2 regions of the Nocardia sp. 348MFTsu5.1 genome follow, and region 1 is predicted to be linked to the other one. Evidence: predicted binding sites of a transcription regulator. Region 1 holds the regulator's gene; the other holds the start of a gene.
What was found. Region 1 encodes LexA, which represses DNA repair genes until DNA is damaged. Its sites were predicted from a motif close to CGAACANNTGTTCG; they were not measured.

Region 1 (11,253 bases):
GATCGACGATGTGGTCGAGTGGATCGGTGACCTGGTCCGTCGCGTCGACTCGAGCCTGCTCGATGAATGGGAACAGCTCACCCATCCCGATGCCGATCCCACCGGCCCGGCGGACCTCGCTCCACCGACCGGCGGCCGTCCGGTCAACCTGCGGGCCACCCGGGTCCACCTGCGCAACACCATGTTCCGCTACGTGAACCTGCTGTCGCGCCGCGATTGGTACGGACTGCAGACGATCTGGCCGGATCTGGACTGGGCCGACGAGATGGCCGATTTCGTCGACGAGTACGGCCCGGTGCAAGCCGGACCCGAAGCCCGCGGGCCGGCGCTGTTCAGCCTCACCGAGGTCGACGGCGAATGGCTCGCCCGGCAGGTCCTCGACGATCCCGACGGCGACCACGGATGGTCCCTGGAAGCACGCTTCTCGATGCCGCAGACCGCCGACGACGAACCCGAGCTCCTGGCCATGGAGATCATTCCCGGCTGACCCCTCAGGCCGGCCTCGCGGCACCGTTGCCCACACCGACGATGGCGGCCGTGATCACGTGAGCGAGTTGGCGATACTCGTCCTCCCGGCCGCTGGTCGCCCGCATCACCAACCCGATCCGACGTCCCGGCCGCGGCCGGGCAAAGCTCGCGATCGCCAGTGCACCACGCGCGGTTTCGGTTTGCACTGCGGTCTGCGGGATGAGCGTGACGCCCAGCCCACCCTCGACGCACTGGACCGCGGTGGCCAGCGACGCGGCCCGGGTGGGCCCGACGTCGGGGCGTACACCGGCGAGGCGGCACACCTCCAACGCCTGATCGCGCAAGCAGTGACCCTCGTCGAGCAGCAGTAGCGGCAAATCCGCCAACGCGGCCGGATCCACCCGGCTCCGGCCGGCGAGTGCGTGGCCGGGAGGCAGCGCCAGAACGAAGTCCTCGTCGTACATCGGCACCTCGATCATGCCGGTGGCGTCCGCCGGCAGTGCCATCATCGCCGCGTCGATCGAGTTGCGGCGCAAGGCATCCAGCAATCGATTCGTCTGATCCTCGACAACCCGCAGGGTCAGATCCGGGAGCTCGGTAGCCAGATTCCGAAGGATTCCCGGCAGCACGTACGGCGCCACCGTCGGAATCAGGCCCAGTCGGAGGGTGCCGGACAGCGGCCGCGAAACGCCGCCGGCGGCGGCGGTGAACATGTCGACCGCCTCGATCGCCGCGGTGGCACGCGGCAGTAACGCATCTCCCTCACTCGTCAAGAAGACACGCCGGGTCGAACGCTCGACGAGCTTTAAACCCAGCCCGGTTTCAAGTGATGCCAGGGCCTGCGACAGCGACGGCTGACTCACTCCTAAACTCTCTGCGGCAGAACCAAAATGGCGTTTATCTGCGATAGCGGCAAACGCCTTCAGTCCGGCGATCGTCGGTTGATAAGTTTGATCGGTCATACCTATCACTATAGTGCTACTCATCACGTTTCATTTTCAGTGGATCCAGGGCAGTATTAACGAAGTTGCTTTAAACAGACCTGAGGAGTGCATACATGCCATTGCTGACCATTGGTGACCAATTCCCCGCTTACAACCTGACGGCCGTCATCGGCGGAGACCTCTCGAAGGTCAACGCCACGCAGCCCGACGACTACTTCACAAACGTCACCTCCGACGACTACGCCGGCAAGTGGCGGATCGTGTTCTTCTGGCCCAAGGACTTCACCTTCGTGTGCCCCACCGAGATCGCCGCCTTCGGCAAGCTCAACGACGAGTTCGCCGATCGTGACGCCCAGGTCCTGGGTGCGTCCGTCGACAACGAGTTCGTGCACTTCCAGTGGCGCGCACAGCACGACGACCTGAAGACCCTTCCGTTCCCGATCCTTTCGGATCTGAAGCGGGAACTGGCCGAGGCCACCGGCGTTCTCAACGCCGACGGTGTCGCCGATCGCGCCACCTTCATCGTCGACCCGAACAACGAGGTCCAGTTCGTCTCTGTCACCGCCGGTTCGGTCGGCCGCAACGTCGACGAGGTCCTCCGCGTTCTCGACGCCCTGCAGTCCGACGAACTGTGCGCCTGCAACTGGAAGAAGGGCGATCCCACCATCAACGCGGGCGAGCTCCTGACCGCCAGCGTCTGATCGTCTGCTCGAAGAACGAAAGGCACCGATGAGCATCGACAACCTGAAGGAAATCCTTCCGGAGTATGCGAAGGACCTCAAGCTCAACCTGGGTTCCATCGCACGTACCACCGTCCTCAAGGACGAACAACTGTGGGGCACATTGCTGTCCACCGCCGCAGCCACCAAGAACGCGACCGTCCTGCGGGAGATCGCCGACGAAGCCGCCGACAACCTGTCGGCGGAGGCGTACAACGCTGCGCTCGGCGCCGCGTCGATCATGGGGATGAACAATGTGTTCTACCGTGGCCGCGGATTCCTGGACGGCAAGTACGACGACCTGCGGCCCGGACTGCGGATGAACATCATCGGCAACCCCGGCGTCGACAAGGCCAACTTCGAGTTGTGGTCGTTCGCGGTGTCATCCATCAACGGTTGCGGCCACTGCGTCGCCGCCCACGAGAACACCCTGCGCGAAGACGGTGTCGAGCGTGAGGCGATTCTCGAATCGCTGAAGGTCGCCTCGATCATCGCCGGCGTTGCTGCCGCACTCAGCACTGCCGAGGTTCTTGTCGGATAGCGGAAAACCCGCTGCCACAGGTACTGCCATATCAAAAGAGCAGGGACCCCGACCGGGTCCCTGCTCTTTTGGCTTCTGTGGGCTACGCCAGCGCATCGCCGATGCGCTGCGCCATGTCGCTGACCTGGGCACTGGTCATCACAAACGCCGGCGAGATCTGCAGTGCACCCTGACCGGCCGCGCGACCACTCACTCCGTGCTTACGCAGCGCGCCGATGACCGCCGGAGCTGTCGACGGATCCGCCAGCTGCACAGCGGCAACCGCACCGAGTCCGCTCCGGATCTCGCTCACCGCAGGCAGATCGGCCAGCGGAGCGAGCACTACGTGCAGGTCGGATTCGAGCCGCGCGGCCTCTTCGAGCAGTCCCTCGGACTCGATGATGTCGAGGTTCGCCATCGCCGCGGCCGCGGCACCGGCGTGGCCGCCGTAGGTGTAGCCGTGGCGCCACCACACACCACCGGCGTAGAACGGTTCGGCGATCTTCGGTGCGATGAACACCGCACCCATCGGGACGTATCCCGACGTCAATCCCTTGGCGGTGGTGATCATGTCGGGCTCGAGCCCGAAACGACTTGAGGCGAACCAGGATCCGCCGATCCGGCCGAATCCGGTGACGACCTCGTCGACGACGAACAGGACATCGTGGTCACGGCAGATCTGCCGGACCTCGGCCAGGTAGCCGTCCGGCGGCAGGTAGATGCCACCGGCACCGATGATCGGCTCGACGAAGAACGCGGCGATGTTGTCGGCGCCGATCCGCTCGATGAGACCGAGCAGGCTCTTCGCGTCATCCCATTCGACGGTTGCCGCGTCGGGCATGAGCTCGCCGTAGTTCTCGCGGTTCAGCGGCAGACCCGACAGCGCGGTGCCGCCCACGTGCATACCGTGGTACGCCTTGGTGCGGCCGACAACGATCTTCTTCTCCGGCTTGCCCAACTCATGCCAGTACCGGCGAGCGAGCTTCACCGCCGAATCGACCGAGTCGCTGCCACCCGAGGTGAAGAACACCTTGCTGCCCGGGATCGGTGCGAGGGCGGCCAGACGATCCGCGAGTGCGGCCGTCACATCCGAGGTGATGTCGCCGAACCCCGAGTAATGCGCCAACGTACTCAGCTGGCGGGCAACGGCGTCCGCGATCGCGGTCCGGCCGTGTCCGACGTTGGTGAACCACAGACCGGCTGTGGAATCGATGTACTTGTTTCCGGCGGCGTCCCAGATATAGGCGCCCTCGCCCTTGGCAACAACAAACGGTCCCGAGGCGCTCACCGCGCCCATGTCGGCAAAACCGTGCCAGAGACCGGCAGAAGAAGAAGCAGTCATGGGGTACATCATGCCTGGCAGGTGGCGGCACGATGTCAGGGCACCGGCGACTACCATTGGGGACGATATGTCGACCGCGCCCGATCAGCCCAGCCAACCCGCCGCATCAGGGCAGCCCCCCACATCCGGGCAGCGCCGACGCCGCGGACGTAAATCGTCCGGCAAACCTCCTTCGCCGCGATCGGGATCCCGCACCTCTGCCGGCCCCGGCCCGGAGGAACTCGAACGGCGTCGCGCGCTGGTCCCGGACCTGCGCTATCCGCCGGAACTGCCGGTTTCGGCGGCCCGCGCGGAGATCGCCGCGGCGATCGAGGCCCATCAGGTGGTTGTCGTCGCCGGTGAGACCGGCTCCGGCAAGACCACCCAGCTGCCGAAGATCTGCCTGGAGCTCGGCCGCGGTGTCGCCGGCAAGATCGGCCACACGCAACCACGACGGCTCGCTGCCAGATCGGTCGCCGAGCGGATCGCCGAAGAAACCGGCACCGAACTCGGCGGTGTTGTCGGGTACTCGGTCCGGTTCACCGACAAGGCCTCCCGCGACACCCTGGTCAAGGTGATGACCGACGGCATCCTGCTGCGGGAACTCTCGCAGGATCGCCTCCTGCGCGATTACGACACGCTGATCATCGACGAGGCCCACGAGCGAAGCCTCAACATCGACTTCATCCTCGGATATCTCAAACAGCTGCTCCCCCGGCGTCCCGACCTCAAGGTGATCATCACCTCGGCCACGATCGAGCCCGGCCGTTTCGCCGATCACTTCGCCACCGAGGACCGCCCGGTCCCCGTCATCGAGGTGTCCGGGCGCACGTACCCCGTCGAGATCCGTTATCGGCCACTCGTTGTCGAGGACGAGGACGAAGCCGACCTCGATCAGTTGCAGGCCATCGGTGAGGCGGTCGACGAACTCTTCGCCGAAGGCCCCGGCGACATCCTCGTGTTCTTGCCCACAGAACGCGAGATCAACGACACCGCCGCATCTCTGAAACATCTCGAGGCACGCGGCGTCGAGGTGATCCCGTTGTTCGCCCGGCTGTCCGCGGCCGATCAGCACCGGGTGTTCGCCTCGCACAAGGGCAGACGAATCGTGTTGTCCACCAACGTTGCCGAGACATCGCTGACCGTTCCGGGCATCCACTACGTGATCGATGCCGGTACCGCCCGCATCTCGCGCTATTCGACCCGCACCAAAGTTCAGCGGCTACCGATCGAGCCGATCTCCCAGGCCAGTGCCCGTCAGCGTGCCGGCCGATGTGGCCGTGTCGCCGCGGGCGTCTGCATCCGCCTGTACAGCGAAGACGATTTCGATGCCCGGCCCGAATACACCGAACCGGAAATCCTGCGCACCAATCTGGCCGCCGTCATCCTCAACATGACGTCGCTCGGGCTCGGTGACGTCGGACGCTTCCCGTTTGTGCAGCCACCGGATCCCAAGGCCATCCGCGACGGCCAACAGCTCCTCGACGAACTCGGCGCTCTGGCCCCGGCCACCCCCGACAACCCGGTGCGGCGGTTGACCCCGATCGGCCGGTCGCTGGCGAAGATCCCCGTCGATCCGCGGTTGGCCCGCATGCTCGTCGAGGCCGACACGCAGGGTGCGCTCGGCCCGATGCTGGTCCTGACCGCAGCGCTGTCGCTGCCCGATGTCCGGGAACGCCCGGCGGACCACCGGCAGGCCGCCGATGAATCACATCGCCGCTTCGCTGCCGCCGGCTCTGAGTTCCTCACGCTCCTCAATCTGTGGGCATATCTCGAGGAATTGCGAAAAGAGCTGTCCTCCAGCCAATTCCGCAAGCGCTGCAGCCGCGAGTTCCTGCACGGACTCCGGATCCGGGAATGGCGTGATCTGCATTCACAGCTGGTCCGGATCGTCCGGGATCTCGGCATGACCGTACCGGCGGCATTCGAGATCCCCGAACCGGAATCCGGGATGGCAGCAGCCATCCATCAGTCGGTGTTGTCGGGGCTGCTGAGCCAGATCGGGGTCCGCGAGGGGGAATCCAAAGAGTTTCTCGGAGCGCGCGGGACCAAGTTCATGATCTTCCCCGGGTCACACATGTCGAACAAACCGCCCCGGTTTGTGATGGCGGCCGAGATCGTGGAAACCTCACGGCTGTGGGCCCGGACCACCGCCCGGATCGAACCCGAGTGGGCCGAGCGACTGGCCGGCGACCTCGTCAAACGCCAATACAGCGAACCACACTGGTCGGGTAAGCATTCCGCGGCGATGGCCTACGAACGGGTCACGCTCTACGGCGTGCCGCTGGTCACGCAACGCCGTGTCAACTACGGCTCGATCGACCCCGAGGTCGCCCGGGAGTTGTTCATCCGCAGTGCCTTGGTCGAGGGCGACTGGCGCACCCAACATCCGTTCTTCCATCGCAACCGGGCACTCCTCGACGATGCCGAAGAATCGGTCCACCGGGTCCGGCGCACCGACGTGGTGGTCGACGATGACGTACTGTTCGCGCACTACGACCGTCTCGTCGGCGCCGAGGTCGTCTCCGGTCGACATTTCGACACCTGGTGGAAGACCGCCAGGAAGAAGGACCCGACACTCCTCGACCTGAATCCGGCCGATGTCGTGGCCGGCGGCGGTGCCACCGATCCCGCCGGATTCCCGGACGCCTGGCGCCAGGCCGACACCACATACGCCCTGCGATACCGATTCGAACCCGGTACCCCCGATGACGGTGTGAGCGTGCTGATCCCGTTGTCGTTGCTGGTCCGGGCCCGCCCCTCCGGCTTCGACTGGCTGGTCCCGGGGATGCGGACCGAACTGGTCACCGAGCTGATCCGCACCTTGCCCAAAACCCTTCGGCGCCAAGTCGGTCCGGCACCCGATCTGGCAGCGCAGGTGCTCGACGCGGTGACCCCACGTGCACGCCCGCTGACTGCGAGTGTGGCCGCCGAACTCACGCGGATCACCGGTGTGTCCATCGCGGCCGCCGACCTGAGGGCGACCGCGCTCGCAGACCACCTGCGGATGACGTTCATCGCCGTCGCCGCGAATGGCGACGAGCTCGGCCGCTCCAAGTCTCTGGCCGAACTCCAGGAACGCCTCGGCAACAAGGCGCGCGCCGCCCTCGAGAAGGAAGCGGCCCCGGCGGCCACCCCGGTGGCCAAGACCTGGACCGCCGATACCTTCGGCACGCTCACCCGGTCCATCCGGAGCACCGTTGCCGGGCAAGAGATCACGAGCTATCCAGCGTTGGTGGCCCGGGGTGGTGGCTTCACCGTTGCCCCGATGTCCACCGAGGCTGAACAACGTATCCAGATGTACAACGCGTTGATCGGTCTACTGATCAACGATGTACCAGCGTTGAGGCCGAATGCGACCTCCGCGCTGGGCACCTCCGACCGGTTGGCGCTGAGCCAGAGCCCGTATCCCACCGCGGCCGCGTTGCTCGCCGATTGCGTCCGCGCTGCGGTCATCGATCTTGTTCCGGCACAGCCCACTGTGTGGTCGGCAGCCGATTACGCGGCGCTGCGCACCCATGTCGCGGGTCAGGTCACCGGCCGGGCGACCACCAAGTTGCGTCAGGCCGCGGCAGTTCTGGCCCGGGTGGCCCCGCTGCGGACCGCGATCGAGGCGACGACGGTCGCCGACGCTGCCGACGATGTACGCGACCAACTCGGCGAGTTGGTTTTCGACGGATTCATCTCCGCCACCGGTGGCGAGCATCTGACGGAGATTCCCCGCTACCTCGATGCCGCGCTGGCGCGACTCGATCAGTTGCCGGCGTCGGCAGCGAGGGATGCCGCGTCGATGGCCACCGTCGACCGGGTCGTGGCGGCCTGGACCAGTCACCTACGGATGATGCCGTCGGAACGTCAGGATGCGGTCAGCGAAGCCGCCGGCTGGATCGTCGAGGAGCTGCGTGTCGGGCTGTTCGCTCAACAGCTGCGAACCGCGTACCCGATCTCAGAGAAGCGCGCCATCAAGGCAATTCGCGACCTGCGCTGACCCCAACGCAAAATTCGCGGGGAGTCAGGATTCGGACTTGCCGGACCGGAGATCGTCGATTTCTTTCTGGAAGTCGTCCACCGAGTCGAATGAGCGGTAGACGGAGGCGAAGCGAAGGTACGCGACCTCGTCGAGATCGCGGAGCGGACCGAGAATCGCAAGACCGACCTCGTTGGCCGGAACTTCGGCCGAACCCGAGGCCCTGACGGCTTCCTCGACCTGCTGCGCAAGATGCTGCAACTTGTCATCGTCGACAGCTCGGCCCTGGCAGGCCCGGCGGACGCCGCGCATGACCTTCTCGCGGCTGAAAGGTTCAGTGACGCCGGTCCGTTTGACCACCGAGAGCACCGCGGTCTCCACCGTGGTGAAACGGCGTCCGCACTCCGAACAGGCACGGCGACGACGGATTGCCTGTCCCTCGTCCGCCACCCGCGAATCGACTACGCGGGTGTCCTCGTTCTTGCAAAACGGGCAATGCATGCACGATTCCTCGACGGTCGACGGCCTGGGCGGAGTGACCAGACGCTGTGGTTCCGAGGATACCGCCCGGGCTGTGGGCCCCTGCATCATCTACCTGACGTAGACCGGCGTGACCAGCGCCTGCCCCACCGACAATGCCGAGTTGCTCATCGCGTTGAGCTCCATGATCTTTGCCACGACGGCTTCGGCCGGCATCTCGGGTGCGATCCGGGAAGCGATGGCCCCCAACGACTCCCCCGACTGAACCCGGACGACCTGGGTGCCGACGCGCCCCGGATCAGCAGACTGCTCCATCACGCCGCCGAAGAAGGTCATGAATGCAACGATCAGCATCAGACCGATTCCCGCGACGGCGCCGGCCGCCCAGGCGCGCCGACGGGCGAAGACCTTCTCGCGAGCGGTCGGCATTCGTTGTTCGGTGTTGCGCGATTCGGCGCAGGAGACGGCCACGCGGCGCTGAGCAGGCAGCCGGCGATCGGCCGGACGGGCGGTGTCCGCGGGCCGCAAGGGCCGCTTGGTACGCGGAACGGTAGCGCTCTCGGCGTGGTGAACGGGCCGAGCTGTGGCCGGCCGGATGATGGTGGTGGCTGCAGTCATGGGTTCAGTCCTCGGATCATCGGATCGATGGTGCATTCGATCACTCGTTCGATTGAAAGAGTGTTCGATTTGTATCACGGGGTTCCGACAAGCGCCACGCCTGATCGAACAAATGTTTGAGACTTGTGATGATTTGCACTACCTTTGTCCACATGGACCCCGCCCGATACCGCACGAACTGGAGGACCTGATGGCCGATACAACCCAGCCCCCGACGCCGTCGGACGGAGCCGCCACCACCGTGGTCGCCACCGGACCGCTGGCAGAAGGCTCACTGACCGCCCGCCAGAAAGCCGTACTCGAGGTCATCCGCGCCTCGGTCCGCGAGCGCGGCTACCCGCCGAGCATCCGGGAGATCGGTGACGCCGTCGGCCTGACCTCGACGTCGTCGGTCGCCCACCAGCTCCGCACACTCGAACGCAAAGGCTTCCTGCAGCGCGAGAACAACCGTCCCCGCGCGGTAAACATCCAGGACACCGACCTCAACCCGGCCACGGCTGCCGGTCAGGTGCAGGCACCCGACGAATCACTTCCGACGCCGACATTTGTCCCGGTCCTCGGCCGGATCGCGGCCGGTGGCCCGATCCTCGCCGAACAGGCCGTCGAAGACGTCTTCCCGCTCCCGAAGGAACTCGTCGGCGAGGGTTCGCTCTTCCTGCTCAGGGTGGTGGGCGAATCGATGATCGACGCCGCGATCTGCGACGGTGACTGGGTGGTCGTACGCCAGCAGAACGTCGCCGACAACGGAGACATCGTGGCCGCGATGATCGATGGCGAGGCCACGGTCAAGACCTTCAAGCGCACCAAAGACGCCGTGTGGCTGATGCCGCACAACCCGGTATTCGATCCCATCCCCGGCAACGATGCGGTCATCCTGGGCAAAGTTGTGACAGTGATGCGGCGACTCTAGAGACACACATGCGAAAAAGGCGGGTGCACCGGAGATCCGGTGCACCCGCCTTCTGCCGTTCGGCGCGTTGATGTTTGAGTGATCAGACCCCGAGGCTGCGTCCGATGACTTCCTTCATGATCTCGGTGGTGCCGCCGTAGATGGTCTGCACGCGTGAGTCCAGGAACGCCTTCGCGACGGAGTATTCACGCATGTAGCCGTAGCCGCCGTGCAGCTGCAGGCAGCGGTCGATCAGGTGCACCTGATTCTCGGTGGCGTAGTACTTGGCCATCGCGGCATCGGGGACGGTCAGCTTCTTCTCGTTCAGCAGCCCGATGCAGTGGTCGACGAACACGCGCGTCGTCGTCGTGGACGTGGCCAGCTCGGCCAGCAGGAAGCGGGTGTTCTGAAAGTTGCCGATCGAACGCCCGAAAGCCTTGCGGTCCTTGGAATATTGAACGGTGGTCTCCAGGACCTTCTCCATGGAGGCAGCGGCGACCACGGCGATCGACAGGCGCTCGCGCGGCAGGTTCTGCATCAGGTAGATGAAGCCGAGTCCCTCTTCACCGAGCAGGTTCTCGGCGGGTACGCGGACGTTGTCGAAGCTCAGTTCGGCGGTGTCCTGCGCCTTCATGCCGACCTTGTCGAGGTTGCGGCCGCGCTCGAAGCCGGGCATGCCGCGCTCGACGACCAGCAGGGAGAAACCCTTGGCGCCGGCCTCGGGATCGGTGCGCGCGACCACGATCACCAGGTCGGCGTTGATGCCGTTGGTGATGAAGGTCTTCGATCCGTTGAGCACCCAGTGATCGCCGTCCTTCTTGGCGGTCGTCTTGATCCCTTGCAGGTCCGAGCCGGTTCCGGGCTCGGTCATGGCGATGGCGGTGATGAGCTCACCGGAGGTGAATCCCGGGAGCCAGCGCGCCTTCTGCTCGTCGTTGGTCAACTCCAGCAGGTACGGCGCGATGACATCGTTGTGCAGGGTGAATCCCAGGCCGCTGAACCCACCGCGTGCGGATTCCTCGGAGACGATGCACTGATAGCGGAAGTCGTCGACTCCGCCGCCACCGAACTCCTCGGGCGCGTCAACGGCCAGGAAGCCGTTCTTACCGGCTTCGATCCACACGTCGCGATCGACGATGTTCTGCTCTTCCCAGCGGGCGTGGTGCGGCGCCACATGCTGCTCGAGGAAGCTGCGGTACGAATCGCGGTAGAGGAGGTGCTCAGGCTCGAAAATCGTGCGTTCCATCAAAGTCTCCATAACGAGGGTGTCCAAACGAGGTTGCCAGCAACTGTAACTGGATTCTACATTCAACCCAAGGAGCGCTCA
Region 2 (5,871 bases), on a different contig from region 1:
GGTTGCCGGACAGCGCCTGCGCGACCCGAAGACGTTGCTGTTCACCACCACTGAGCAGACCCAGTGGTGCGTCGGCGAAGTCGCGGGCATCGACCTGCGCGATGGCATCGTCGACAAGTGCGTTGCGACGCTTGCGATTCCGGAATCCCAGGCCCCAGGCCTGGCCGTCGACTCCGAGACCGACGAGGTCACGGCCACGTAGTGGCACGCCCTCGTCGTGGGTCTCCTGCTGCGGGATGTATCCGACGTTGCTGTCACCGCTGCGCAGTCCGCGGCCCTCGACGGTGACAGTGCCGGAGTCCAAAGTGTATTTGCCCAGAAGGGTTTTCAGCAGCGACGTCTTGCCCGAGCCGTTGGGACCGAGGACGGCGATGAACTCGCCGCGCGCGACGGTGAGGTCGAAGTGATCCCACAGGACCCTGCGGCCGAACGACAATCGGGCGCCCACGATTGTGATCGCGGCTCCCCGGCCTGCGGTTTGGTGCACGGTTTTCAGACCGTCGGCAGCTTGGTGGTCAGCTGTTTTCGACGGTGGCGCTGTTGCCGGTTCGGGCTGGGTCATGTGGTGGATTGCCTCATCAACGAGTGCTGTTTGCGCTGGCCGCCAGGGCAGACGTCAGCGCCTCAACATTAGCCCGCTGCCAGTCGATATAGTTCGTGACGCCGTTCGATGGTCCAGCTCCGCCTTCGGCTCCGTGTCCTGCCGGGAATGTTTCGGTGAGATTTACTACAGGCACACCGGCTTTGTCGGCGATCGCGAGTAGGGCTTTTGTGCCGTCGTCCACGGCCTGGGTGTTGTAGATCAACGCCCGCACCCCGCGGCCCGAGATCAGTTCCTGTGTCGCGGCGACGTCGCGCGCCGACGGCGACTGTCCGGCCTCGACCGCATCCTGCAGTCCGGCGGGTGTGACGTCGTCGAGCCCGGCCTCGGCCAGGAGGTAACCCGCCAGCGGTTCGGTCTGGGCAACTGTTGCGCCCGGGTTTGCCGCCTTGATCGCGGCCAGCTCCGCGTGCAGTTCGTTGATCTGGTCGTTGAACGCCCCGGCGTTGTCGCGGAAGTACTGTTCGTTGGCGGGGTCCTTCTCGGACAATGCATTTGCGATTCTGTTCGCGACCTCGCCGACAGCGGTCAGGTTGTAGAAGACGTGCTCGTTGACCGCGCCGGGGGCGTGGCTGTGGTCGCCTTCCTCGTGGTCGCTGTCGTGATCGTGGCTGTCGTGGTCATCGCTGTGTTCGTCACCTTCCATGATCTCGTAGGCGTTGATCACGATCGCGTCCGAGTTCTTCGGAGCGGATTCCATGTACGCGTCATAGTGACCGCCGTTGAGGACGACAACACCGGCGTCGGCGACCTTGGCGGTGTCCTTGGCGTTGGCCTCGAACTCGTGCGGATCGCCGTCCGCCGAGGTGTAGAGCGCGCTCACGTCGGCGTGTTCACCGCCGACGGCCCCGGCCACCGAAGCCCAGACATTGGTTGATGCGACCACGGCGACCTTGCCGTCCGAGGTCATCCCGCTGTCATCGGAGGAACACCCGGCGGCCACGCCGATGGCCAGGGTCAGGGCTGTGGTGACCCCAAGAAGCCGGGACCAGGTTGCCATTACAGGACCTTTCGCATCAAAGGATGGTGTGTCCGCGCGGGGCTGAATCGCGAGGAACCATCTAACAGATGCTAATGATAACCGTTACCGACAACTTGTGAAAATCAATATCGCTGCAGGATCGCAGGCGTGACGAATCGGGTCACGATCTCTCGTTCTTCGGCCGCATCGGAGCCGGGCGTCATCAGCAGCGATATGACCATGCGGACGATGAACCGGGCTTCGAGGGTGAGCTCGGCCTCAGGGGCGGTGGTCTCGCCGGTGATCAATGCGATGGCGGCTTTGTTGACCGATTCCGACGTTGTACCCATGGCACCCGCCAATCCGGCTGCTTCCGGACTGAACCAGCTGCGCATCACCGGATCGGAGCGGACGCCGGCCACCGCCGTCAGGATCGACTCGGTGATGCGTTCGCCGGGATCAGTCATATCCGCGGTGGCCGCACTGACCGCGGTCGACAGCCGGCGCGCCTGCCGTTCCACGTAGGCCAGGTGCAGTTCGGAGCGCGACGCGAAATATCGATAGAGGGTGGCCCGAGAACATCCGGCCGCGGTCGCTATCTGATTCATGTTCACCGCGGTGACCCCGTGGGTGACGAACAGGTCGCCGGCGACATCGAGGATGCGGGAGGCCGCGGACTCGGGCCGATTGGTGCCGAGCCAATCCGGGGCTTGCGTGGTCCCGGAGTGTCCGGTGGTTGCCGGAGACCGGCGGCTCATGGGCCGACAGTCAGGTGCATGGTGGTCGGCCGGCGCACATAGTTGCCCGGTGCGTAGGTGATCGATTCCGGATCGACGGTGAACTCGGGGCAGCGGGCCAACAGTTCGGTGAGTACGACCCGCGTTTGCATCCGCGCCGCGGCGGCGCCGAGACAGTAGTGGGCGCCGCGACTGAACGTCAGGATCTGCCGTGGGCGACGGGTGATGTCCAGGCGGTCGGCATCGTCACCGAATGCTCGCGGATCCCGGTTGGCCGAGCCATAGCTGAGCAAGACTTTGCGTCCCGCCGGAATGGTGTGATCGCCGAACGTGGCCTCGACAGTGGTGGTCCGGGCGAGACCCTGGACCGGTGAGGTGAGCCGCAGGAACTCGTCGACCGCGTCGTCGACGAGTTCCGGATCCTCGACCAGCGCCGCCCGTTGCTCCGGATACTCACCCAGCAATTCGGTCGCACCGCCGAGTACCCCGGTGGTGGTGTCGTTGCCACCGGCAACCATGGTGAAGGTGAAGGCGAGGAGCGACAGCATCCCCTCAGTGCTGTCGTCCTCGCCCACGCCTGCCTTCACCAGGTGGGAGATCGTGTCGTCTCCCGGGTGTGTGCGCCGGTACTCGATGAGCGTGCCGAAGTAGGCCATCATCTCGAGTACTGCGGCGGTGGCGGTGTCGCCGGCCTTGCTCAGGTCGGACGTGTCCGCGCCGACTATCGCCTCGGTCCATCCGTCGAATGCCATCCGATCTGATTCGGGGACACCGAGGTAGTGAGCAACAACCATGGATGGCAACGGCTTATAGAGCTCGGTCACGATGTCACCGGCACCGGCCTCGACCAGCGCGGCGATCCTCGCACGGACGAATTCTCGAACGGCGGGTTCGACCTCGGTCACCTGCTTGGGTGTGAATCCGCGGGACACCAGCTTTCGAAAATGGGTGTGTACCGGCGGATCCTGCATCACCATCGGCGGGTTGTCGGCCAGCCCGATGCTTTCCAGCTCGCCATAGGTGGTGGTGAGTCCCTGCGACGACGTGAACGTGCGCCAGTCGTCGGCGGCGTGCGATACGTCGGCGTGCCTGGTCAGAACCCAGAAGTCGTGGTCGGGATTGTCCGATCGAACACGGTGAACCGGGTCGTGGTCACGCAGATCTTCATACATCTGCCACGGATCGCGCCAAGTGTCGCCTGATCGCAGCTCGTATGCTGCTCCGTGCGACACTTTCGTTGACATGTCTCAATCGTGAGACATAAGTCGACTTGTGTCAACCATCAATTGACAGGTTGCCTATTTGGCGGCCCCAGCTGCGGTCAACGCAGTTCGCGTGGTCAGCGCAATTCGCACCGTCGGGGCAGTCCCAGGCAGTGCATGATCAAACTCGCCGGACACCACCCGCCCGTGCTGAAGAGCATCACGTTCAGTCCCACACACGCGGTCAGCAGCAACCCCCCGGGGCCGCATCGAGAGTCGCGGTAGGTCTTCACCCGTGATTAGTTCCCTTGTCGGACCGCCTTGGTAGCCTGAGTGGTTTGCCTCCCTCCTTCTGGTGAAAAGGATTGCAGCACAACAGAAACAGCCCTCTCGAACACTTGTGCGGATCAGGATTTGCGGGTACCTTGGAGTCATGGACTTCGGGGGAATGTTCGCCAGACTTTCTGATCTGGTCGGGGATGCGGCTCTGGTCGCGGGTGATGACGCTGAGTTGTCGTCGCGGGTTGTGATGGTACTTCGTCTCAATCATGTTGTGGAACAGATACTTTTCCGGCTGGTCGGCGAAGCTGAGACACGTGGAATCGCCAAGAAATCGGGCGAGAGATCAATGGTGACGTTGCTGCGGCAGGCGGGGATGGCGCCGGCGGTGGCGCACCGCTACGTGCGGGTCGGTACCGCGCTGGACGATATTCCGTCCGTCGCGTCGTACGCGGTCGACGGTGCTTTGTCAGGCGAACATATGGATTCGATTGTGAAGGGCCTCAACCACATAGCGCGGCGCAATCCGGATCTGCCAGAGGATGACCGTACGGACTGTGTGCGCGGCCTATTGGCGGAAGCATTGACAGCCACGCCATCCTCGGTATCTGCTCGGGCACGGCATATGGCACTGGTGTTGTCGCCGCCGGACAAGCCGATACCCGACGCCGAGAACCACGAGCTCAACGAGTTCTCTCTCGGGACCGGTGACGACGGACGCAGTCACGGCACGTTGGATCTGGACAACTTGCTGGGTGAGAAACTGCGGGTGGCGCTCGATCCGTTGTCGAAGCCGGTGCCTGAACCTGATGGGTCTCCGGATCGTCGTTCCAATGCGCAGGTTCGCGCCGACGCGCTCGAGCAACTATTGGATTCCTATCTCGATCAGGAAGACCGACCCACGCGTGGTGGCGCGAAACCGCATGTGGTCATGACGCTTTCACCTGAGGGCCTGCAGGCCTTCCAGCTACGCGGCCTGAGCGGCGTCACGCCGCCGGCGTTGGCTGCCTCGTTTGAATGGACCGGCCCGGCCTCCGCATCGACCGCGCAGATGGTGGCCTGCGATTCGGTGATCACGAAGATCTTGGTCGACAACAACATGGTCGGTCTCGATGGACATCCCTGGTTCATCAATCCTGACGACGCAATGCAAACACCTGTGCGGTCTCACGCCCGCAGGACCATGACTTCCGACCTCGCCGCCGCATAACCAGGCGAAGCCGGAACCGCAAGACCAGAAAACTACGACGACATATTCCAAGTTACCCCAAGCAACACAGCAAATGCTGTGTACTGCAAGACCTTTGAGAACTTAATAGTGTGAGTCGGCCGGTACCTGGACTTCAGGGTGATGCTCGTGCGGGCTACGTGGTCTCCGTCAAGGCGGTGTCGAGGATGTCCATTCCGCGGTCGAGGTCGGCGTCGCTGATGGTCAGTGGCGGAGCGAGCCGGAAGATCCCACCCATGCCGGGAAGCTGCACGATGTTCATGTGCAAGCCGTGTGACAGGCAGGCGTCGGTGACGGCCTGGCCGAGTTGGTCGGCAGGTGCTTTGGTGGCACGGTCGGCGACCAGTTCGATGCCGCAGAACAGGCCGCGGCCGCGGACGTCGCCGATGACCTCGTGTCGCGACTGCAGTTCGAGGAGGTGGTCACGCAGGCGCTTGCCGGCGGCGGAGGCCCGCGAGACCAGATCATCGCGGAGCACGATGTTCAGGACGGTACCGGCGACGGCGGCAGCCAGTGGATCTGACACGTGGGTGGTGAAGAAGAGGAATCCGCGTTCGTGGCAACGGGATTCGATCCTCTCGGACGTGACCACAGCTGCCACGGGTAATCCGGCGCCGAGAGTCTTCGACAGGGTCAGGATGTCGGGCACGGCGCCGTCTCGCTCGAAGGCGTACATCGTGCCGGTGCGACCGAGCCCGGTCTGTGCCTCGTCGGCAATGAGGAGCATGTCCCGTTCGAGGCACTTGGCCTTCAGCGCGGTGAGATAGCCGACGGGTAGATCGATGAGCCCGCCGGAGGAGACGATCGGCTCGACGATGCAGGCGGCGAGGCTACCGGTGGACTGCTGGTCGATGAGGTCGAAG

Region 2: the regulator LexA is predicted to act here: its motif matches at 3,893-3,906, upstream of H290_RS0115775 (DUF222 domain-containing protein).

The regions. Positions count from the first base shown of each region.
Region 1 is NZ_KB911514.1:259,725-270,977, reverse strand. Features, by position in the region: gene H290_RS0113825 (RNA helicase) at 1-487, shown strand, start outside; gene H290_RS28585 (hydrogen peroxide-inducible genes activator) at 492-1,430, opposite strand; gene H290_RS0113815 (peroxiredoxin) at 1,526-2,113, shown strand; gene H290_RS0113810 (alkyl hydroperoxide reductase) at 2,142-2,672, shown strand; gene H290_RS0113805 (aspartate aminotransferase family protein) at 2,755-4,002, opposite strand; gene hrpA (ATP-dependent RNA helicase HrpA) at 4,061-7,960, shown strand; gene nrdR (transcriptional regulator NrdR) at 7,985-8,440, opposite strand; gene H290_RS31170 (LysM peptidoglycan-binding domain-containing protein) at 8,531-9,037, opposite strand; gene lexA (transcriptional repressor LexA) at 9,228-9,947, shown strand; gene H290_RS0113780 (acyl-CoA dehydrogenase family protein) at 10,030-11,172, opposite strand.
Region 2 is NZ_KB911516.1:19,529-25,399, forward strand. Features, by position in the region: gene H290_RS28725 (metal ABC transporter ATP-binding protein) at 1-562, opposite strand, end outside; gene H290_RS0115760 (metal ABC transporter solute-binding protein, Zn/Mn family) at 579-1,601, opposite strand; gene H290_RS28730 (TetR/AcrR family transcriptional regulator) at 1,706-2,320, opposite strand; gene H290_RS0115770 (cytochrome P450) at 2,317-3,543, opposite strand; gene H290_RS0115775 (DUF222 domain-containing protein) at 3,935-4,990, shown strand; gene H290_RS0115780 (aspartate aminotransferase family protein) at 5,145-5,871, opposite strand, start outside.